4 regions of the Lysinibacillus sp. S1 genome follow, and region 2 is predicted to be linked to each of the others. Evidence: a T-box and tRNA genes for the amino acid it is inferred to sense, from the RefSeq annotation. Region 2 holds a T-box; the other regions hold tRNA genes.

Region 1 (5,337 bases), 2.1 Mb from region 2:
GCGGTCGCCTCCTAAAAGGTAACGGAGGCGCCCAAAGGTTCCCTCAGAATGGTTGGAAATCATTCGTAGAGTGTAAAGGCACAAGGGAGCTTGACTGCGAGACCTACAAGTCGAGCAGGGTCGAAAGACGGGCTTAGTGATCCGGTGGTTCCGCATGGAAGGGCCATCGCTCAACGGATAAAAGCTACCCCGGGGATAACAGGCTTATCTCCCCCAAGAGTCCACATCGACGGGGAGGTTTGGCACCTCGATGTCGGCTCATCGCATCCTGGGGCTGTAGTCGGTCCCAAGGGTTGGGCTGTTCGCCCATTAAAGCGGTACGCGAGCTGGGTTCAGAACGTCGTGAGACAGTTCGGTCCCTATCCGTCGTGGGCGTAGGAAATTTGAGAGGAGCTGTCCTTAGTACGAGAGGACCGGGATGGACACACCGCTGGTGTACCAGTTGTCTTGCCAAAGGCATCGCTGGGTAGCTATGTGTGGACGGGATAAGTGCTGAAAGCATCTAAGCATGAAGCCCCCCTCAAGATGAGATTTCCCATTACGCAAGTAAGTAAGATCCCTCAAAGACGATGAGGTAGATAGGTTCGAGGTGGAAGTGTGGTGACACATGGAGCTGACGAATACTAATCGATCGAGGACTTAACCAAAAAGTTTGAAACATTCAATGCGCCGTTTATCCAGTTTTGAAAGAACAACTCTTTCTATAAAGAGAGCTTTTAGATACATTAGTACGAAGTGTATGGAAGCTTAACAATAGGCTTCTGCTGATGGCAAAGTGGTCACACCCGTTCCCATACCGAACACGGAAGTTAAGCTCTTTAGCGCCGATGGTAGTTGGGGGCTTCCCCCTGTGAGAGTAGGACGTCGCTAGGCATAATACCCAGGAGGATTAGCTCAGCTGGGAGAGCATCTGCCTTACAAGCAGAGGGTCGGCGGTTCGAGCCCGTCATCCTCCACCATATGCCGGTTTAGCTCAGCAGGTAGAGCAACTGACTTGTAATCAGTAGGTCGTGGGTTCGATTCCTATAGCCGGCACCATTTTTTCGAGCCATTAGCTCAGTTGGTAGAGCATCTGACTTTTAATCAGAGGGTCGAAGGTTCGAGTCCTTCATGGCTCACCATTTATAAATAATAATAAGCGGGTGTGGCGGAATTGGCAGACGCACTAGACTTAGGATCTAGCGCCGCAAGGCGTGGGGGTTCGACTCCCTTCACCCGCACCATTATTTTCATTGCCAGATAAAAAAGCTTATGCACATGCGGAAGTAGTTCAGTGGTAGAACACCACCTTGCCAAGGTGGGGGTCGCGAGTTCGAACCTCGTCTTCCGCTCCAAATGTGCCGGGGTGGCGGAACTGGCAGACGCACAGGACTTAAAATCCTGCGGTAGGTGACTACCGTACCGGTTCGATTCCGGTCCTCGGCACCATTTTAAATGCGCCCGTAGCTCAATTGGATAGAGCGTCTGACTACGGATCAGAAGGTTATGGGTTCGACTCCTGTCGGGCGCGCCAAAAGAACAACGGGAAGTAGCTCAGCTTGGTAGAGCACTTGGTTTGGGACCAAGGGGTCGCAGGTTCGAATCCTGTCTTCCCGACCATTTCCAAAAAGATTATGGGGCCTTAGCTCAGCTGGGAGAGCGCCTGCCTTGCACGCAGGAGGTCAGCGGTTCGATCCCGCTAGGCTCCACCATAAGTAAATTAACCAGTATAAAGATCCTGGCGGCGTAGCTCAGCTGGCTAGAGCGTACGGTTCATACCCGTAAGGTCGGGGGTTCGATCCCCTCTGCCGCCATCTTAAAGGACCTTTAGCTCAGTTGGTTAGAGCAGACGGCTCATAACCGTCCGGTCGCAGGTTCGAGTCCTGCAAGGTCCACCATTTATATATTGTAACGGAGGTATACCCAAGTCTGGCTGAAGGGATCGGTCTTGAAAACCGACAGGCGGGTAACACCGCGCGGGGGTTCGAATCCCTCTACCTCCTCCAGTTTTAAATTTTTATAAATGGTGCTTTAAAAACTCGAAACAACATAAAATTATCGCGGGGTGGAGCAGTGGTAGCTCGTCGGGCTCATAACCCGAAGGTCGTTGGTTCAAATCCGGCCCCCGCAACCAAAAGGTCCCGTGGTGTAGCGGTTAACATGCCTGCCTGTCACGCAGGAGATCGCCGGTTCGATCCCGGTCGGGACCGCCATTTTTAAAGATAAAAGTCATGAGAAGCAAAAAAGTGAGCAAGCTTAGCATGGACGAAATGGGTCAGTAGCTCAGTTGGTAGAGCATTAGATTGAAGCTCTAAGTGTCGGCGGTTCGATTCCGTCCTGACCCACCATTTATGCGGGTGTAGTTTAATGGTAAAACCTCAGCCTTCCAAGCTGATGTCGTGGGTTCGATTCCCATCACCCGCTCCAAGGGCCTATAGCTCAGCTGGTTAGAGCGCACGCCTGATAAGCGTGAGGTCGATGGTTCGAGTCCATTTAGGCCCACCATTATTCCGAAGTAGCTCAGTTGGTAGTAGCACCTGACTGTTAATCAGGTTGTCGCAGGTTCGAGTCCTGCCTTCGGAGCCATTTTTATTTTGGGGAAGTACTCAAGAGGCTGAAGAGGCGCCCCTGCTAAGGGTGTAGGTCGGGTAACCGGCGCGAGGGTTCAAATCCCTCCTTCTCCGCCATGGGCCCGTTGGTCAAGTGGTTAAGACACCGCCCTTTCACGGCGGTAACACGGGTTCGAATCCCGTACGGGTCATACTAAAAACAGTAGATGCAATTGCATCTACTGTTTTTTGATATTCATAGATACAAAATTTACTCTTGATTCAATGCATTTTCATCCATATAAACTACTTCCCAGATATGCCCATCTACATCTTGAAAACCCCAACCATACATAAATCCGTGATCTTGTGGTTCACTATAAGGTTTACCACCAGAGGCAAGTGCCTTATTCACTAATTGATCTACTTGTTCTCGGTTTTCAGCAGAGAGACATAAGATTGCTTCTGCAGAAGTAGTAGTATCTGTAACTTCTTTTTTACTAAATCCTTTAAATCGTTCTTCAACCATTATTAATACGAAGATATTTTCGCTAATAATCATTGAGGCTGTTGTTTCATCACTGAATTGTTGATTGAACTCAAAACCTAATTCCTTAAAAAAACTGATAGATTTGTTTAGATCTTTTACTGGTAAATTGATAAAGATATTTTTCGATTGAAAAGCCATTTAGTATCACCTCCAAATTGACAGTATCATGGAGCATAAAGTCGTGTCAATTATAGCAAAGCGGGGCGCAAATGGAAGCCATTAGCACTATTAGAAGTAGGCGTTATGTCAACAAAAACAGAAAGGTTATATCTTCAACCTTTCTGTTTAAAAAGTTTTAACTATTTATCCTCTGGCTAGCATTCTTTCAAGTGAACTAAGTGCTTCAGCGGTAGTATGTTCATCTACTTGTATACGGTTATGAGGTTGACCTTGCTCAATATTTTCTAAGCTCCATAACAAATGTGGAAGGTCAATTCGATTCATTGTTAAACAAGGACAAAAGTTTTCGTTTAAGGAGACAATATGTTTATCAGGATGCTGCTTAATAATGCGATTGACAAGGTTCATTTCTGTTCCAATTGCCCATGCAGATCCGCTTGGAGCTCGATTGATTGTATCAATAATGTATTTTGTGGAGCCTGCATCATCAGCCGCTGCAACCACTTCACGGCTGCACTCAGGGTGAACAATTATCCTCATAGTCGGGTGTTCTTTGCGAATAACCTCTGTATGTTGAACAGTAAAACCTTCGTGCACAGAGCAGTGACCCTTCCAAAGAATAACCTGGATATTTTCAAGTGGCTCTTTTGTTTCGAGCAAGTTCTTATGCGGATTCCAAACAGCCATATTTTCAAGAGGTATACCTAAATCATAGGCAGTATTTCTTCCTAAATGTTGGTCAGGTAAAAAGAAGATACGCTGTTTTTGGGTAAAAGCCCATTGAACAAGTTCCTTTGCATTCGATGAAGTGACACAAGCACCACCATGTCTTCCAGTAAAGGCTTTAATAGCCGCAGTTGAGTTAACATAGGTTAGAGGAATAATCGTATCACCAAAGAGTTCTTGAAGAATTGGCCATGCTTGTTCAGTTTGATAAATATCAGCCATATCAGCCATTGAACAACCAGCGCGCATATCTGGTAAATAGACATGTTGCTGTTTCGTTGTCAGCATATCAGCAGTTTCTGCCATAAAATGTACACCGCAAAATACGATGTGTTCAGCTTCCTTATTTGCTGCGGATAATTGAGCTAACTGTAAAGAATCCCCAGTTGCATCTGCAAATTGAATGACTTCATCTTTTTGATAATGGTGGCCAGGAATAAATAATTTAGGACCTAATTTTTTCTTTATTGATAAAATACGAGATTCCATTTCCTTTACAGATAGTGCCCGATAATGCTCTGGGAGTAATGTCGTCTGTTGTAATAAACTAGTGATGGACAAGGGAATGATCTCCTTTCATTTGAACGAGTGCACTAATATCAAAAGCTTTAACTGAATGTGTTAAGGAGCCAAGTGAAATCCATTGAATACCCGTTTGGGCATAAGCCTTTAAATTTTCAAGTGTGATGCCCCCAGATGCTTCAGTCGCAATAGTGGGAGGAACAATGGGAAGCCATGCACGGATTTCTTCTGGGCTACGGTTATCAAACATAATAATATCTGCTCCTGCGTTGATAGCTTCTTCTAATTGTTCTTTTGTTTCAATTTCAACTTCAATTTTTACGGTATGACCGACTTTCGCTCTAGCGGTCTGAACTGCCTTTGTAATGCTACCAGCAAAGGCAATATGATTATCCTTTAGCATAATTGCGTCATACAGGCCATTACGATGATTAAAAGCACCACCAATTCGAACAGCATATTTATCTAGCATACGCAGTCCTGGTAGTGTTTTACGCGTATCACATATTTTTGCGTGAGTACCTACTGTTTCTTGAACGGCAAGATGGGCAGCCGTTGCAATAGCAGACATACGTTGAATAAGATTTAAAATGACACGCTCACCGATTAATAATTTTTGTAAGGGACCTTTAATCACAGCGAGTACATCACCTGACTTCACCATCTCTCCATCTTTTGTATGAAGGTTGACTTCGATTGATCGATCGAGTAAGAGAAAGCCATGCTCAATAATGTTAGCCCCACAAAAAATTCCGCTTTCTTTCGCGTAAAAAGAAAAAGCTCCCTGTTGTTCGGCTGAAAAGATAAATTCACTCGATAAATCTCCATCTCCTAAATCCTCATTAAAAAATTGCTTGAGCATTTCCTCAAGTTTGATGATATTCATACAAT
Region 2 (5,337 bases):
TGACTTTGAAATTGCGGTAGAGGAAGGGGCTACTTTTGTTCGAGTCGGAACGGCTCTTGTTGGAAATGAAAGAGGGGAACAGGATGAGCATGAAAAATAAGATTAAAAACTTCTTTTACCTTGAAGAAGAATTAGAAGAAGAAATCACGCAAGCTCCTATTCAGCAACAACAACCCATACAACAACAGCAACCGATTCATTCAGTTAAGCCAAAAAAAATGATGAAAGAACGCAAAGCACCTATTCATGAAATCATGCCACAAAGCACAGCAACTCCTAATAACATTGTCAGTTTGCAGGCAGCTATGAGTTCTAAGGGAGCAAAAGTTGTTTTAATAGAACCGAGAGTTTATGCAGAAGCACAAGATATCGCAGAGCATTTAAAAAATAAACGTGCAACAATTGTCAATTTGCAACGTATCGAAAGAGAACAAGGTAAACGCATTATTGATTTTTTAAGTGGCACAGTCTATGCTCTTGCTGGAGATATTCAACGTATCGGTAAAGATATCTTCCTTTGTACGCCAGATAATGTAGAAGTGACTGGTGAAATTACAAACTTTATTTTAGACGATAATTAATAGCGAGGATTGTAGTTTATATGACTTTTTTTATTATACTTGGTTATGTATCATTAGCATTTAAGATTTACTCATTCATGCTAATTGCATATATCTTAATGTCTTGGGTGCCTGCCGCTCAAAATTCAGCAATTGGTCGCATGCTTGAAAAAGTTTGTGAGCCATATTTAGGGATTTTTAGGAAATTCATTCCGCCTCTTGGTATGATTGATATTTCGCCAATTGTGGCCATCTTTATGCTGAATTTTATAGAAAGAGGGCTTTATATAGTCATTCAGAAAATATATTTTATGTTCGCTTAGAAGTAAATCCTCACGTTTTGGTGGGGATTTTTTATTTATTTTAATTTTCTATGCTACTAAAGCGACTAATAAAAAATTTTAAAACAATGACGTCCAAACGTCATTAATTGGGAATACTAAGTTTCCAACTAACAAAGKAAAATGGAACTAYTYAAAGAGGAGACAACAAGATGGAACACTTAATCCAGCATTTTCGAAAAGATGAACAGCCCTTTATTGAACAGGTAATAAGCTGGCAGCGTGAGGTTGAAGATCGTTATGCGCCTAAGCTGACAGATTTTCTTGATCCAAGACAACGTTTTATTGTGACATCGATTATCGGGCAAAATGATACCCTAAAAACTGCATGCACAGGTTTATTTGAAGAGGCGGAGAGGCAGCGTATGCTTATTTTTCCTACTTACTATGAAGCAATAGAAGAAGACTTTCAGTTAGTGGCCTTTACGATTCAATATCCAGTGAAATTTGTCCAATTACGACATCCTGATGTTTTAGGTGCGTTGCTTTCATTAGGTTTAAACCGTGGCAAATTTGGTGATATTCGTGTAAATGATCAGCAGGTGCAATTCGTTGTAGCTCAAGAGGTAGCAGAATATGTTCGGTTACATTTAACAGGTATTGGTAAAGTTAAGGTGCATATTGAGTCTTTAAAAGAAGCGGATTCCCTTATTGTAAATGAGGAAGAATGGTTGGAGGAATCTCATACAGTATCTTCCATGCGCTTAGATGTAATTATTGCGACTGTATTAAATGTATCACGCCAAAAAGCTCAAGCTTTAATTACTGGGAAAAAAGTTCGTGTAAATTGGACAGAAAGAGATACAGTTGCTTTTGAATTACAAGAGGGAGATATTTTATCGATACGTGGAAGTGGTAGGGTGAAAATTATTATGACTGAAGGRCGAACAAAAAAAGATAAAATCCGTCTTCAAGTCGGTCGATTGGCCCAAAAAAGCTGAAAGTGAAGTAAATTTCATTAATTTTTACTGCTAAGTTGTCGGAACAATTGTATAATAGGAATTACGAATGTACATGTAAAGGAGAGAAGGATTGTATGCCATTATCACCTATTGATATACATAATAAGGAGTTTACAAAAGCCTTCAGAGGTTATGCTGAAGWTGAAGTAAATGAATTTTTAGATCAGATTATTAAAGACTATGAAATTCTGCTTCGTGAAAAAAAAGAGGTTGATAAGCAATTAGAGATGGCTTTAGAACAAGCGAGACATTTCAACACCTTAGAAGAAACTTTGCAGAAGTCTATTGTCGTTGCACAAGAAGCGGCTGATGAAGTGAGAAGAAATTCTCAAAAAGAGGCAAAGCTCATTGTAAAAGAAGCTGAAAAAAATGCTGATCGAATTGTCAATGAAGCTTTGACGAAGGCTCGTAAGGTGACGATTGAAATTGATGAGCTTAAAAAGCAATCTAAGGTATTTCGTAATCGTTTCAAGATGCTTGTAGAAGCACAGCTGGATTTACTTAATGCAGATGACTGGGATCATTTGCTGCAATATGATATCGATTTAACAGAAATTCAAGCATCTGTTGAAGAAGCACAGGATTCTGAGGATATTTAACTTTTCTTTTTAATTGCTGTAATTGACAAATGAAACTTGACGCGATTGTTTGAATTTCATATACTTTGTAATAGTAATTATTTTGAACAGATATGCATAAAAGCAGAGACGAAGACAGTATTTGTTAGGCGTTGTTYAGCGATTTGGGGACAGTGAGAGCCCAAACATACAACTAGCATTGAACATCACTTCTGAGCTAAATAACTGAAAAAAGTAGGTTATTTCGTGATGCACGACGTTAAACGTGCTTTTAAGAGGTAGTGCAAATTTTTGTACTACAATTAGGGTGGTACCGCGAGTAGAAGCTTCTCGTCCCTTAGTGGGATTGAGGGCTTTTTTTGTTTGTTTCCGAATCGTTTTAGATAATTTTGCCAATAACTGTCTTATGAGAAAAATGTCTACCTGTTTGTGTAAAATAAAGGAGGAATTTTAATGGTTGAATACAAAGATACTTTATTAATGCCAAAAACAGATTTCCCAATGCGTGGAAATTTACCGGCAAATGAGCCAAAAATGCAAGAAAAATGGAATGGCATGGATATTAACAAATTACAGATGGAGCGTACGGAAGGTCGACCAGAATTTGTTCTACATGATGGTCCTCCCTATGCAAATGGTGATATCCATATAGGCCATGCTCTAAATAAAGTATTGAAGGATATGATTACACGTCATCGCTCCATGACTGGCTACCATGTCAATTATATTCCAGGTTGGGATACACATGGTTTACCAATTGAGCAAGCATTGACTAACAAAGGTGTAAAACGTAAAYAAATGTCAGTAGKAGCATTCCGCCAACTTTGTGAAGAGTATGCTTATGYGCAAAMTMAKAATCAACGTGCKCWATTCCGCKGTCTAGGCATTCGAGGTGATTGGGAAAATCCATATATTACATTAAAGCCTGAGTTTGAAGCTCGTCAAATTGAAGTATTCGGTAAAATGGCGGAAAAAGGTTATATCTATAAAGGGTTAAAGCCGGTTTATTGGTCTCCTTCTTCTGAATCTGCTTTGGCGGAAGCTGAAATTGAATATAAGGACATCAAATCTCCATCCATTTATGTAAGCTTTGCAATTAAGGATGCGAAGGGTGTTGTTCCAGCAGATGCTAAATTTATCATTTGGACAACAACACCATGGACATTACCAGCAAACTTAGGGATTTCTTTGAATCCTGAATVTATCTATGTAGTAGTTGCAGTGGCTAATAAAAAATTCATCATTGCCAAAGAGTTATTAGAGTCAGTGGCAACTACGCTTGGATGGGTAGACTATGAGGTTGTACAAGAAGTAAAAGGAGAGGCATTAGATCGTATTGTAGCACAACATCCATTCTACGATCGTGAATCGCTTATTATGGTAGGTGAACACGTAACTGCTGAAGCGGGTACAGGTTGTGTTCATACAGCCCCAGGGCATGGTGAAGACGATTATCATATTGGTAAACAGTACGGTTTAGGTATTCTTAGCCCTCTTGATAATAGTGGCTGTTATACAGATGAAGCACCTGGCTTTGAAGGCGTGTTTTATAATGATGCGAATAAACTCGTCACAGAAAAACTAAAAGAAGTAGGAGCGTTAGAAAAGCTTGATTTCTTTACGCACTCCTATCCACATGACTGGCGTACGAAAAAGCCTGTTATTTATCGTGCGACACCACAATGGTTTGCATCTGTTGAAGCATTCCGTGGGGAGTTATTAGAGGCTGTAAAAGCAACAGCATTTACACCAGCTTGGGGAGAAACTCGTCTTTATAATATGATTCGTGATCGTGGAGACTGGGTAATTTCACGTCAACGTGCGTGGGGTGTGCCGATTCCGATTTTCTATGCTGAAAATGGTGAACCTATTATTACACCTGAAACAATTAGTCATGTCTCAGCATTATTCCGTGAGAATGGATCAAATATTTGGTTCCAAAAAACAGCAAAAGAGTTATTACCAGAAGGCTTTACACATCCAGGTAGCCCGAACGGCGAATTTACAAAAGAAAATGATATTATGGATGTATGGTTTGATTCCGGTTCATCACACCAAGGTGTACTAGTAGAACGTGGTATGAAATATCCAGCTGATCTCTATTTAGAGGGCTCTGACCAACATCGTGGTTGGTTTAATTCCTCTCTTATTACATCTGTAGCTATTAACGGCTATGCACCATACAAAGGACTTTTAACACATGGTTTTGTACTTGATGGTGAAGGACGTAAAATGAGTAAATCTTTAGGGAATGTGATTATTCCGCAAAAAGTAATGGATCAGTATGGAGCAGACATACTTCGTTTATGGGTTGCTTCTGTTGACTATACAGCAGATGTCCGCATCTCTATGGATATGTTAAAGCAAGTATCTGAAGTGTATCGTAAAATTCGTAATACTTTCCGTTTCTTACACGGCAATATTGCTGATTTCGATCCTACGAAAGATCGTGTAAGTTATGCTGAGCTTCGTGAAATGGATCAATATGTGTATATGCGCTTACAGGATGTCTTAAAAACTGTGCGTGCTGCCTATGATCGCTATGATTTTGCTGCTGTCTATCATGTAGTCAATAATTTCGTTGCTGTAGAGTTATCTTCATTCTATCTTGATATTGCCAAAGACGTAGTCTATATCGAGGGTCATGACAATAAGGATCGTCGTGCGATGCAAACAGTTATTTATGATACATTGATGACATTAGTAAAAATCATGACACCAATTATCCCACATACAACAGATGAAATGTGGTCTTATCTACATGCTCAAGGTATTGTAGAAGAAGTTTCTGTTCAATTAACAGATTTCCCAGAGGTAGATGTTCAAGCGAATTTTGACAGCATACGTACAAAATGGGAAAAAATTATTGATGTACGCGATGATATTTTAAAAGCAT
Region 3 (5,337 bases), 2.1 Mb from region 2:
CTTCTTTGGCATTATCTTTAGAAGTACCGCATGCTGCCAGAACAAAAATAGCAACCACAGCTAGTAAAACTAATAGTTTTTGAAAAGCTTTTTGCACCTTTTCTTCCTCCATTGTATATGATAAAATATTTAAGCATATTTGACGAGAATGAAAATCACTTTCATCTGTCTAAGAACGATATTAATCGTATTGTATGTAACTATCAATGTCAATAACTAATTTAATAATTTTCCAAGAAAAGAGTACACGTTAAATATGATATTAAAAAATAATTATTCTAAAATGATTGCTTTACTAGTAGGAGTCATACTATTACTTCTTTCTATGGGGATCAGTATTGTGTATGGTTATGCAAATACTTCTATTCAAACTACGTATGAATCTTTTAGACAATTTAACAATTCAAATGAGCATCTTATTATTCAAAATGTTCGAATTCCAAGAGCTCTTATTGCCAGTTGCGTTGGTGCTTCATTAGCTATTACAGGCGTGCTTATGCAGACCTTAACGAAAAATCCATTAGCCTCTCCTGGAATTTTGGGCATTAATGCAGGAGCAGGCTTTGCTGTTGTCTTTGCCATGATTTTTTTCCACATTTCAAGCTTGCAATCTTTTGCGTGGATTGCATTTCTTGGTGCAGCAATCGCTGCTTTATCCGTTTATGGAATTAGTTTCTCAGGTAGAGATGCTGTTACTCCAGTGAAAATAACTTTAGCTGGTGCTGCCATCAGTGCCCTATTTGCATCATTTACGCAAGGTTTACTCGCTACAAATGAAGCAGAGCTTGATCAAGTTTTGTTTTGGTTAGCAGGTTCTGTACAAGGTAGAAAACTTGAAATTCTACTATCTGTTCTACCGTATCTAGTAATTGGGTGGATTGCTGCCCTCATCATTTCCCCCAAAATGAATATTCTTGCTCTTGGCGATGATGTAGCAAGAGGTCTTGGTTTACGTTTAGGACTTATGAAGATATTGGTCGGTCTTATTGTTATTTTTTTAGCAGGGGGAGCAGTTGCAATTGCTGGCCCCATTGGTTTTATAGGGATTGTCGTTCCCCATTTTGCGCGCAAGTTTGTCGGCACTGATCATCGATGGCTTATTCCTATGGCTGCTTTACTTGGGGGGATACTTTTATTGCTGGCTGATGTTGCGGCTCGTTATATTATCATGCCACAAGAAGTTCCAGTAGGCGTCATGACTGCTATGATTGGCACACCATTCTTTATTTACCTTGCGCGAAAAGGTGGAAAAAAATAATGAAACATGTAAAAACAATTCGTTTACTTCAACAAAAAATTTCATTTTTAATAGATGTACAAGCTATAAAAAAATTAACAGTGATTTGCATACTAACTCTTGCCGTTTTCTTTCTTAGTGCATCATTTGGTGATTCATTCATCAATCCATTTAAAGTTTTACAAGCTTTTTTTGGTTACGGCTCAGATTTTGATCAACTGATTATTATTGATTTTCGAATGCCTCGAATTTTCATGGCCTTGTTTGCTGGAATGGCATTAGCCGTCGCAGGTGCAGTTTTACAAGGAATCATTAAAAATCCACTTGCCTCACCTGATATAATCGGCATATCTGCTGGTGGTGGGGCAGCGGTTGTTGGTTTCTTAGCCATTTTCAGTGATTCTAATCACTCTTTAACAGTTAGTATAGAGTGGTTGCCATTAGCAGGATTCATAGGGGCTACTATCGTCGGATGTATAGTCTACCTATTTGCTTGGAAAGATGGTGTCACACCAAATCGTCTTGTCTTAATCGGTATTAGCGTGTCGGCATTCATGCAAGCAATTACTACAATGTTAATGATTATCGGCCCAATTTATCAAGCAAGTGAAGCGAATAAATGGATTACGGGTAGTGTCAAAAGTTCGGATTGGGATCAAGTACAAATCGTTGTTCCATTGATTATTGTACTTCTACTTATCACCTTTTTTATTACTCGGCAGTTAAATGTTCAAGAATTAGGTGATGATACAGCATCAAGCCTAGGGCAACCTGTTCAAAAAACACGCCTTTACTTAATTCTATTATGTTCCAGTTTAGTAGCGAGTGCCATAGCATTTGCTGGTGCTATTGGGTTTGTAGGATTAATGGCTCCTCATATTGCACGACGCATTGTTGGTTCATCGTTCGGTGTACTTATTCCAGCATCCGCTGCAATTGGTGCATTGCTTGTAATGGTTGCAGATATTATAGGTCGTACAGCATTTAGCCCATTAGAAGTACCCGCAGGCGTCTTTACTGCTGCTATCGGTGCTCCTTACTTTATTTATTTATTATTTAGAAACCCTAAAAAATAAAGGAGTCTATACTACATGACTGAATCTTTATTAACCAAATCTCTAACATTAAGTTATGGTGATTTCAATATTATCGAAGATCTCAATTTATCTATTCCTTTGAATGAAATTACTGTATTAATCGGAGCGAATGGCTGTGGTAAATCCACACTCTTACGCTCCATTGCTCGATTATTAAAACCTAAAAAAGGCTCCGTTTTATTAGACGGTGAGGATATTTTTAAATTATCAACAAAACAAGTGGCTAAAAACCTCTCTATTCTTCCTCAATCTCCTGTTGCACCAGAAGGCTTAACTGTCCTACAACTTGTGAAACAAGGTCGCTATCCTTACCAAAGTTGGCGACAACAGTGGACTGAAAAAGATGAAGAAATCGTTTTAAACGCTTTAAAAGCTACAGGTACCGAGCATTTACAAGATAGACCAGTAGATGAGCTATCAGGGGGACAACGTCAACGTGCTTGGATAGCTATGACGCTTGCTCAAGATACAGATATCATTCTTTTAGACGAGCCTACGACATACTTAGATTTAACTCATCAAATAGACGTTTTAGATTTACTATTCGAATTGAACCAACAGCAAAAGAGAACTATTGTTATGGTACTACATGATATTAATCTTGCTTGTCGCTATGCCGATCATATTATTACAGTGCGTGACCGTGGTGTCTATCGTCAAGGGAAACCAGAAGAAATTATGACCACTGATTTAGTTAATCATGTGTTTGAACTTGATTGCCAAATGACGACAGATCCAATCTTTGGTACACCTCTTTGCATCCCATATGGAAAAGGACGAAAAATTTAATCACTAATTTAAAAAACAACAAGCCTACACAGTTTAATCATTCTGTGTAGGCTTTCATTTATTATAGCTATGTTATAAATCTAAATATCAAGTAAATTAAAAAGTGCAGTAGATGTAAATTCATCTACTGCACTTAGTATGACCCGTACGGGATTCGAACCCGTGTTACCGCCGTGAAAGGGCGGTGTCTTAACCACTTGACCAACGGGCCCATGGCGGAGAAGGAGGGATTTGAACCCTCGCGCCGGTTACCCGACCTACACCCTTAGCAGGGGCGCCTCTTCAGCCTCTTGAGTACTTCCCCAAAATAAAAATGGCTCCGAAGGCAGGACTCGAACCTGCGACAACCTGATTAACAGTCAGGTGCTACTACCAACTGAGCTACTTCGGAATAATGGTGGGCCTAAATGGACTCGAACCATCGACCTCACGCTTATCAGGCGTGCGCTCTAACCAGCTGAGCTATAGGCCCTTGGAGCGGGTGATGGGAATCGAACCCACGACATCAGCTTGGAAGGCTGAGGTTTTACCATTAAACTACACCCGCATAAATGGTGGGTCAGGACGGAATCGAACCGCCGACACTTAGAGCTTCAATCTAATGCTCTACCAACTGAGCTACTGACCCATTTCGTCCATGCTAAGCTTGCTCACTTTTTTGCTTCTCATGACTTTTATTTTAAAAATGGCGGTCCCGACCGGGATCGAACCGGCGATCTCCTGCGTGACAGGCAGGCATGTTAACCGCTACACCACGGGACCTTTTGGTTGCGGGGGCCGGATTTGAACCAACGACCTTCGGGTTATGAGCCCGACGAGCTACCACTGCTCCACCCCGCGATAATTTTATGTTGTTTCGAGTTTTTAAAGCACCATTTATAAAAATTTAAAACTGGAGGAGGTAGAGGGATTCGAACCCCCGCGCGGTGTTACCCGCCTGTCGGTTTTCAAGACCGATCCCTTCAGCCAGACTTGGGTATACCTCCGTTACAATATATAAATGGTGGACCTTGCAGGACTCGAACCTGCGACCGGACGGTTATGAGCCGTCTGCTCTAACCAACTGAGCTAAAGGTCCTTTAAGATGGCGGCAGAGGGGATCGAACCCCCGACCTTACGGGTATGAACCGTACGCTCTAGCCAGCTGAGCTACGCCGCCAGGATCTTTATACTGGTTAATTTACTTATGGTGGAGCCTAGCGGGATCGAACCGCTGACCTCCTGCGTGCAAGGCAGGCGCTCTCCCAGCTGAGCTAAGGCCCCATAATTTTTTGGAAATGGTCGGGAAGACAGGATTCGAACCTGCGACCCCTTGGTCCCAAACCAAGTGCTCTACCAAGCTGAGCTACTTCCCGTTGTTCTTTTGGCGCGCCCGACAGGAGTCGAACCCATAACCTTCTGATCCGTAGTCAGACGCTCTATCCAATTGAGCTACGGGCGCATTTAAAATGGTGCCGAGGACCGGAATCGAACCGGTACGGTAGTCACCTACCGCAGGATTTTAAGTCCTGTGCGTCTGCCAGTTCCGCCACCCCGGCACATTTGGAGCGGAAGACGAGGTTCGAACTCGCGACCCCCACCTTGGCAAGGTGGTGTTCTACCACTGAACTACTTCCGCATGTGCATAAGCTTTTTTATCTGGCAATGAAAATAATGGTGCGGGTGAAGGGAGTCGAACCCCCACGCCTTGCGGCGCTAGATCCTAAGTCTAGTGCGTCTGCCAATTCCGCCACACCCGCTTATTATTATTTATAAATGGTGAGCCATGAAGGACTCGAACCTTCGACCCTCTGATTAAAAGTCAGATGCTCTACCAACTGAGCTAATGGCTCGAAAAAATGGTGCCGGCTATAGGAATCGAACCCACGACCTACTGATTACAAGTCAGTTGCTCTACCTGCTGAGCTAAACCGGCATATGGTGGAGGATGACGGGCTCGAACCGCCGACCCTCTGCTTGTAAGGCAGATGCTCTCCCAGCTGAGCTAATCCTCCTGGGTATTATGCCTAGCGACGTCCTACTCTCACAGGGGGAAGCCCCCAACTACCATCGGCGCTAAAGAGCTTAACTTCCGTGTTCGGTATGGGAACGGGTGTGACCTCTTTGCCATCATCACTAGACTTTGTTATGTATCTTGTTTTGAAGTTGTTTACCTGTCCTTCAAGACAAGAATTATTGTATAACGTTTTCTAACATTGTGCAATACTTTTTTAT
Region 4 (5,337 bases), 730 kb from region 2:
AAAGGCACAAGGGAGCTTGACTGCGAGACCTACAAGTCGAGCAGGGTCGAAAGACGGGCTTAGTGATCCGGTGGTTCCGCATGGAAGGGCCATCGCTCAACGGATAAAAGCTACCCCGGGGATAACAGGCTTATCTCCCCCAAGAGTCCACATCGACGGGGAGGTTTGGCACCTCGATGTCGGCTCATCGCATCCTGGGGCTGTAGTCGGTCCCAAGGGTTGGGCTGTTCGCCCATTAAAGCGGTACGCGAGCTGGGTTCAGAACGTCGTGAGACAGTTCGGTCCCTATCCGTCGTGGGCGTAGGAAATTTGAGAGGAGCTGTCCTTAGTACGAGAGGACCGGGATGGACACACCGCTGGTGTACCAGTTGTCTTGCCAAAGGCATCGCTGGGTAGCTATGTGTGGACGGGATAAGTGCTGAAAGCATCTAAGCATGAAGCCCCCCTCAAGATGAGATTTCCCATTACGCAAGTAAGTAAGATCCCTCAAAGACGATGAGGTAGATAGGTTCGAGGTGGAAGTGTGGTGACACATGGAGCTGACGAATACTAATCGATCGAGGACTTAACCAAAAAAGTTTGAAACATTCAATGTATCGTTTATCTAGTTTTGAAAGAATAAGTCTTTCAGCTGAATAAGTGAAGTGATGATGGCAAAGAGGTCACACCCGTTCCCATACCGAACACGGAAGTTAAGCTCTTTAGCGCCGATGGTAGTTGGGGGCTTCCCCCTGTGAGAGTAGGACGTCGCTTCGCTTATTTTTTGTGGAGGATTAGCTCAGCTGGGAGAGCACCTGCCTTACAAGCAGGGGGTCGGCGGTTCGAGCCCGTCATCCTCCACCATTTTGGTCCCGTGGTGTAGCGGTTAACATGCCTGCCTGTCACGCAGGAGATCGCCGGTTCGATCCCGGTCGGGACCGCCATTATTATTGCCGGTGTAGCTCAGTTGGTAGAGCAACTGACTTGTAATCAGTAGGTCGTGGGTTCGACTCCTATCGCCGGCACCATTCCCTTGGAGGGGTAGCGAAGTGGCTAAACGCGGCGGACTGTAAATCCGCTCCTTAGGGTTCGGCGGTTCGAATCCGTCCCCCTCCACCATTTTAGGGGCATAGTTCAACGGTAGAATAGAGGTCTCCAAAACCTTTGGTGTGGGTTCGATTCCTACTGCCCCTGCCAGGTATTGAGGTACTCGTTCATAATACAGCTAATATAATCTATATAGTGGCGATTGTGGCGAAGTGGTTAACGCATCGGATTGTGGTTCCGACATTCGTGGGTTCGATTCCCATCAGTCGCCCCATTTTAAAATTGGGGTATAGCCAAGCGGTAAGGCAACGGATTTTGATTCCGTCATGCCTAGGTTCGAATCCTAGTACCCCAGCCATTTTTAATTTCACGAGCCATTAGCTCAGTTGGTAGAGCATCTGACTTTTAATCAGAGGGTCGAAGGTTCGAGTCCTTCATGGCTCATCATTTTTTAATTAACATGCGCCCGTAGCTCAATTGGATAGAGCGTCTGACTACGGATCAGAAGGTTATGGGTTCGACTCCTGTCGGGCGCGCCAATAAAATCATGTTTACGGAATGTAGCTCAGCTTGGTAGAGCACTTGGTTTGGGACCAAGGGGTCGTAGGTTCGAATCCTGTCATTCCGACCATCTTTCATGATAAATGGGGCCTTAGCTCAGCTGGGAGAGCGCCTGCCTTGCACGCAGGAGGTCAGCGGTTCGATCCCGCTAGGCTCCACCATTGTAATATTTTTGGAGGTATACCCAAGTCTGGCTGAAGGGATCGGTCTTGAAAACCGACAGGCGGGTAACACCGCGCGGGGGTTCGAATCCCTCTACCTCCTCCATTTTTCGGGTCAGTAGCTCAGTTGGTAGAGCATTAGATTGAAGCTCTAAGTGTCGGCGGTTCGATTCCGTCCTGACCCACCATTATTGCGGGTGTAGTTTAATGGTAAAACCTCAGCCTTCCAAGCTGATGTCGTGAGTTCGATTCTCATCACCCGCTCCAAAATGGGCCTATAGCTCAGCTGGTTAGAGCGCACGCCTGATAAGCGTGAGGTCGATGGTTCGAGTCCATTTAGGCCCATATTATTCCGAAGTAGCTCAGTTGGTAGTAGCACCTGACTGTTAATCAGGTTGTCGCAGGTTCGAGTCCTGCCTTCGGAGCCACGGCCCGTTGGTCAAGTGGTTAAGACACCGCCCTTTCACGGCGGTAACACGGGTTCGAATCCCGTACGGGTCATCAAGCATGTAGCACAGATGTGTGTTACATGCTTTTTTCTATTCTCCTGTTCTTTAAACGATAAAAGATAATGCAATAGCAGAAAAAGACCTATTTGCAAGGTGAGGGACTGAATTTAATTCCCCTAGCATCTTACTATGGGCATCCTATAAGCCGTTTCACTTACCACGTACACTTCCATGGTCAATACTTTTGTGAAGGCTGCTTGACGACTTCTCTAGTATAGCGATACAGGCGAAATCCTGGCCAGAGAATTTGTGAAACTGGTTCTGCTCTATGCGAAAGCGAAGCAACAGCAGCAAGTAAGTAGCCCAGAACGTATAGCTTTTTCACCATTTACAAAAATTCTATTGATTTCTTTGTTCTACAACCCCCTGAAAAAGGCTACATGACTACTGTAGCCTTTTTATAATAATTAAAATCTTTCTCCCTTACATTCTCTTACGAAAGAGAGTCTATAGAGTAAATATGAACAAACTATTTCATATATAAAATATGTATGTTTTTTCAATTACTATTTTCATGGTGCTTGTTGTTTTGTTCCTCTAATATGAGGATAAGTGGAGGAATCGATATGAATATACAGGAGATACAGCAATTTTTAAGTCTATATCAGACAGAACAAAATGAATCAGAACTTTGGTTAAAGAATAGATTACAGGCAGTTAAGGATGCAGGTAAATATCACCCAACAACAGAGGAGCTAGTTTTTGGCGCACGTGTGGCATGGCGAAATAGCAATAAGTGTATTGGACGTCTGTTTTGGCAGTCACTGCATGTGGTAGATGCACGTGATGTTTTAGATGAAAAGGCTATTTTTCAAAAATTACTAGAACATATTGATTATGCGACAAATCATGGGAAAATTCGTCCAACTATAACAGTGTTTGCTTCAGATAGAGTACGGATTTGGAATCATCAACTAATTCGTTATGCAGGCTATGAAACAGATGCAGGCATTATTGGAGATTCACAGTCCATTAAATTTACAAAAGTGTGTGAGTCGTTAGGATGGAGAGGTAAAGGAACTGATTTTGATGTACTACCACTCGTTATACAGGTAGATAATCGTGCTCCTCAAATGTTTGTAATTCCTGAAGAAAATATAGTAGAGGTCTCAATCCGTCATCCAGAGTCAAACGATGTGGAAAAATTAGGAATGAAGTGGTATGCCGTACCTATTATTTCGAGTATGCGTTTTCAAATGGCTGGAATTGATTTTCAAGCAGCTCCATTTAACGGCTGGTATATGGGAACAGAGATTGGCGCACGAAATTTAGCAGATCATGATCGTTATAATATGTTACCTGCAATTGCAGAGATTTTTAATCTTGATACAACCAAACAAGCGTCTCTTTGGCGTGATCGTGCTTTAGTAGAACTTAATATTGCTGTTCTTCACTCATTTAAAGAAGATGGTGTGAGCATTGTTGATCATCATACAGCAGCTCAGCAGTTTAAATTGTTTGAGGAGGCAGAAAAATCAACAGGAAGAGAAGTTACAGGCAACTGGACATGGTTAATCCCACCACTTTCCCCTGCCACAACTCATATATTCCATAAACCCTATGTAAATATTTATCATACACCAAATTATTTTTATCAAAAACCATGCTATTAGTGTAAAAGAATTGTTTACTTTCGATACTTTTGATGAGAGAGGGCTTACTATGTTAGATCAGCAAATTCCCAATATCCCATGGAGACAATTGACGACACCTTATGGTAGAGGTACAGCCATTCCTAAGCTGATAGAACAGGAGCAATACACACAACTAGCTGAATTAATTGAACATCAAGGTACACTGTGGCAGGTGACACCATGGGTTTTGCTTGTCCTGCTAAAAAAGCTTACTCGTAAAAAATTAGAGGTTGTCTCCTTACAAGAGGTACAGTTATATTTAGCTGTGGCACATGCTATTACCAAGGATTATCTCGACCCAGTCAATACTGTTAAAAATATGCAGGAGCTATTAGACGTCAACTATTTGTGGATAGAAAATGAGGATAATGATGAGCAGGAGTGGGAGAAAGAAACGCCAAAGGGCTATGAGGAGCAAGCTTTTGTAGGCTATTACTATTATAGTTATATGCTTTTACAAGAGGCTGTTCCTATTTTTTCTACTATAACAGCTCATAATAATGAAGCATCAGAATGCCTTGCTGAATTGCTAACATTACTCCGCAACCCGACAATTAAGTAATGTGTAAACACTATAGAAATAGAGCAGATGGAGGAATCAAATCCACCTGCTTTATTTAATTTTAATGCACATATTCATCCTTAGAGGCTCTCATTGAGCAAAAGAAGAGTAACATTGCTACAACGACAAAGAGCCATCCCGCAATATTCCAGCCGCCAAATAAATCATGCAAGTAGCCAAAAAGAATAGGACCAATTGCGGCAAATAAATAACCCAAAGATTGCGCAAAGCCTGATAAATCTGCTGCTTCAAATGCAGTACGAGTCCGGAGAGTGAAGAACATCATTGCTAGGGCGAATGAAGAACCACCTGCTAACCCTAGAAGAACCATCCACAGTACCCCAAGACTTGTCCATTCCATGACAACCCCAACAAAGCCTACTAAATAGAAGGATGTAAACATCAATACAAGTGGGCGTTGAGAAGTCATTTTACCAGCAATAATAGGCACTGCTAAGGCCATTGGTACTTGTGAGAATTGCATGATTGAAAACATCCAGCCAGCTTTATCAGGTGCTAAACCTTGAGCAATATAGATCTCAGGTATCCAAGCTGCTGTTGTGTAGAATAATAAAGATTGTAAACCCATTGCCCCTGTGACAGCCCAAGTAACAGGTGATTTCCATAAAGGTGTACTGGTCTTCTTAGATGTAGTAACTGGTTCCGGTTTATTTGATTTTAGTTGAGGTATCCAAATTAAGATTGTAATTAGAACGAGTATGAGTGCAATGGAAAGTGCACCTTGCCAGCCTAACGATGAATTAGCTATCGGATAGCTAATACCAGCACCAAGGCCAGCAGTAAAATTCATGGACATGGTGAAAAAGGCCATTAATAAACCCACATGATAGGGAAATTTCAATTTCAATAATCCTGGAATTAGT

What was found. A T-box is a leader RNA that pairs with one kind of tRNA and senses whether it is charged. The one in region 2 lies ahead of ileS (isoleucine--tRNA ligase), so its partner is inferred to be a tRNA-Ile.
Region 1: it encodes a tRNA-Ile, which carries the amino acid that the T-box ahead of ileS (isoleucine--tRNA ligase) is inferred to sense. The anticodon was not compared.
Region 3: it encodes a tRNA-Ile, which carries the amino acid that the T-box ahead of ileS (isoleucine--tRNA ligase) is inferred to sense. The anticodon was not compared.
Region 4: it encodes a tRNA-Ile, which carries the amino acid that the T-box ahead of ileS (isoleucine--tRNA ligase) is inferred to sense. The anticodon was not compared.

What each region holds. Positions count from the first base shown of each region.
Region 1 covers NZ_CP173154.1:3,809,407-3,814,743, forward strand. The annotation lists rRNA gene ACHZEU_RS18935 (23S ribosomal RNA) at 1-647, shown strand, start outside; rRNA gene rrf (5S ribosomal RNA) at 758-873, shown strand; tRNA gene ACHZEU_RS18945 (tRNA-Val) at 884-959, shown strand; tRNA gene ACHZEU_RS18950 (tRNA-Thr) at 963-1,038, shown strand; tRNA gene ACHZEU_RS18955 (tRNA-Lys) at 1,046-1,121, shown strand; tRNA gene ACHZEU_RS18960 (tRNA-Leu) at 1,139-1,223, shown strand; tRNA gene ACHZEU_RS18965 (tRNA-Gly) at 1,260-1,334, shown strand; tRNA gene ACHZEU_RS18970 (tRNA-Leu) at 1,340-1,428, shown strand; tRNA gene ACHZEU_RS18975 (tRNA-Arg) at 1,437-1,513, shown strand; tRNA gene ACHZEU_RS18980 (tRNA-Pro) at 1,523-1,599, shown strand; tRNA gene ACHZEU_RS18985 (tRNA-Ala) at 1,616-1,691, shown strand; tRNA gene ACHZEU_RS18990 (tRNA-Met) at 1,720-1,793, shown strand; tRNA gene ACHZEU_RS18995 (tRNA-Ile) at 1,801-1,877, shown strand; tRNA gene ACHZEU_RS19000 (tRNA-Ser) at 1,893-1,985, shown strand; tRNA gene ACHZEU_RS19005 (tRNA-Met) at 2,039-2,113, shown strand; tRNA gene ACHZEU_RS19010 (tRNA-Asp) at 2,117-2,192, shown strand; tRNA gene ACHZEU_RS19015 (tRNA-Phe) at 2,252-2,327, shown strand; tRNA gene ACHZEU_RS19020 (tRNA-Gly) at 2,333-2,406, shown strand; tRNA gene ACHZEU_RS19025 (tRNA-Ile) at 2,408-2,484, shown strand; tRNA gene ACHZEU_RS19030 (tRNA-Asn) at 2,489-2,565, shown strand; tRNA gene ACHZEU_RS19035 (tRNA-Ser) at 2,576-2,666, shown strand; tRNA gene ACHZEU_RS19040 (tRNA-Glu) at 2,669-2,740, shown strand; gene ACHZEU_RS19045 (VOC family protein) at 2,800-3,216, opposite strand; gene nadA (quinolinate synthase NadA) at 3,382-4,485, opposite strand; gene nadC (carboxylating nicotinate-nucleotide diphosphorylase) at 4,472-5,332, opposite strand; gene nadB (L-aspartate oxidase) at 5,313-5,337, opposite strand, start outside.
Region 2 covers NZ_CP173154.1:1,738,112-1,743,448, reverse strand. The annotation lists gene ACHZEU_RS09030 (YggS family pyridoxal phosphate-dependent enzyme) at 1-100, shown strand, start outside; gene ACHZEU_RS09025 (cell division protein SepF) at 84-581, shown strand; gene ACHZEU_RS09020 (YggT family protein) at 602-883, shown strand; gene ACHZEU_RS09015 (RNA-binding protein) at 1,054-1,842, shown strand; gene ACHZEU_RS09010 (DivIVA domain-containing protein) at 1,938-2,462, shown strand; T-box leader at 2,559-2,782, shown strand; gene ileS (isoleucine--tRNA ligase) at 2,895-5,337, shown strand, end outside.
Region 3 covers NZ_CP173154.1:3,817,637-3,822,973, reverse strand. The annotation lists gene ACHZEU_RS19190 (ABC transporter substrate-binding protein) at 1-112, opposite strand, end outside; gene ACHZEU_RS19185 (iron ABC transporter permease) at 257-1,258, shown strand; gene ACHZEU_RS19180 (iron ABC transporter permease) at 1,258-2,313, shown strand; gene ACHZEU_RS19175 (ABC transporter ATP-binding protein) at 2,329-3,123, shown strand; tRNA gene ACHZEU_RS19170 (tRNA-Glu) at 3,263-3,334, opposite strand; tRNA gene ACHZEU_RS19165 (tRNA-Ser) at 3,337-3,427, opposite strand; tRNA gene ACHZEU_RS19160 (tRNA-Asn) at 3,438-3,514, opposite strand; tRNA gene ACHZEU_RS19155 (tRNA-Ile) at 3,519-3,595, opposite strand; tRNA gene ACHZEU_RS19150 (tRNA-Gly) at 3,597-3,670, opposite strand; tRNA gene ACHZEU_RS19145 (tRNA-Phe) at 3,676-3,751, opposite strand; tRNA gene ACHZEU_RS19140 (tRNA-Asp) at 3,810-3,885, opposite strand; tRNA gene ACHZEU_RS19135 (tRNA-Met) at 3,889-3,963, opposite strand; tRNA gene ACHZEU_RS19130 (tRNA-Ser) at 4,017-4,109, opposite strand; tRNA gene ACHZEU_RS19125 (tRNA-Ile) at 4,125-4,201, opposite strand; tRNA gene ACHZEU_RS19120 (tRNA-Met) at 4,209-4,282, opposite strand; tRNA gene ACHZEU_RS19115 (tRNA-Ala) at 4,311-4,386, opposite strand; tRNA gene ACHZEU_RS19110 (tRNA-Pro) at 4,402-4,478, opposite strand; tRNA gene ACHZEU_RS19105 (tRNA-Arg) at 4,488-4,564, opposite strand; tRNA gene ACHZEU_RS19100 (tRNA-Leu) at 4,573-4,661, opposite strand; tRNA gene ACHZEU_RS19095 (tRNA-Gly) at 4,667-4,741, opposite strand; tRNA gene ACHZEU_RS19090 (tRNA-Leu) at 4,778-4,862, opposite strand; tRNA gene ACHZEU_RS19085 (tRNA-Lys) at 4,880-4,955, opposite strand; tRNA gene ACHZEU_RS19080 (tRNA-Thr) at 4,963-5,038, opposite strand; tRNA gene ACHZEU_RS19075 (tRNA-Val) at 5,042-5,117, opposite strand; rRNA gene rrf (5S ribosomal RNA) at 5,128-5,243, opposite strand.
Region 4 covers NZ_CP173154.1:2,470,937-2,476,273, reverse strand. The annotation lists rRNA gene ACHZEU_RS12355 (23S ribosomal RNA) at 1-573, shown strand, start outside; rRNA gene rrf (5S ribosomal RNA) at 641-756, shown strand; tRNA gene ACHZEU_RS12345 (tRNA-Val) at 768-843, shown strand; tRNA gene ACHZEU_RS12340 (tRNA-Asp) at 848-923, shown strand; tRNA gene ACHZEU_RS12335 (tRNA-Thr) at 932-1,007, shown strand; tRNA gene ACHZEU_RS12330 (tRNA-Tyr) at 1,015-1,098, shown strand; tRNA gene ACHZEU_RS12325 (tRNA-Trp) at 1,103-1,176, shown strand; tRNA gene ACHZEU_RS12320 (tRNA-His) at 1,225-1,300, shown strand; tRNA gene ACHZEU_RS12315 (tRNA-Gln) at 1,310-1,384, shown strand; tRNA gene ACHZEU_RS12310 (tRNA-Lys) at 1,398-1,470, shown strand; tRNA gene ACHZEU_RS12305 (tRNA-Arg) at 1,489-1,565, shown strand; tRNA gene ACHZEU_RS12300 (tRNA-Pro) at 1,581-1,657, shown strand; tRNA gene ACHZEU_RS12295 (tRNA-Ala) at 1,673-1,748, shown strand; tRNA gene ACHZEU_RS12290 (tRNA-Ser) at 1,762-1,854, shown strand; tRNA gene ACHZEU_RS12285 (tRNA-Phe) at 1,861-1,936, shown strand; tRNA gene ACHZEU_RS12280 (tRNA-Gly) at 1,942-2,015, shown strand; tRNA gene ACHZEU_RS12275 (tRNA-Ile) at 2,020-2,093, shown strand; tRNA gene ACHZEU_RS12270 (tRNA-Asn) at 2,100-2,176, shown strand; tRNA gene ACHZEU_RS12265 (tRNA-Glu) at 2,178-2,249, shown strand; gene ACHZEU_RS12260 (nitric oxide synthase oxygenase) at 2,824-3,870, shown strand; gene ACHZEU_RS12255 (hypothetical protein) at 3,920-4,453, shown strand; gene ACHZEU_RS12250 (MFS transporter) at 4,515-5,337, opposite strand, start outside.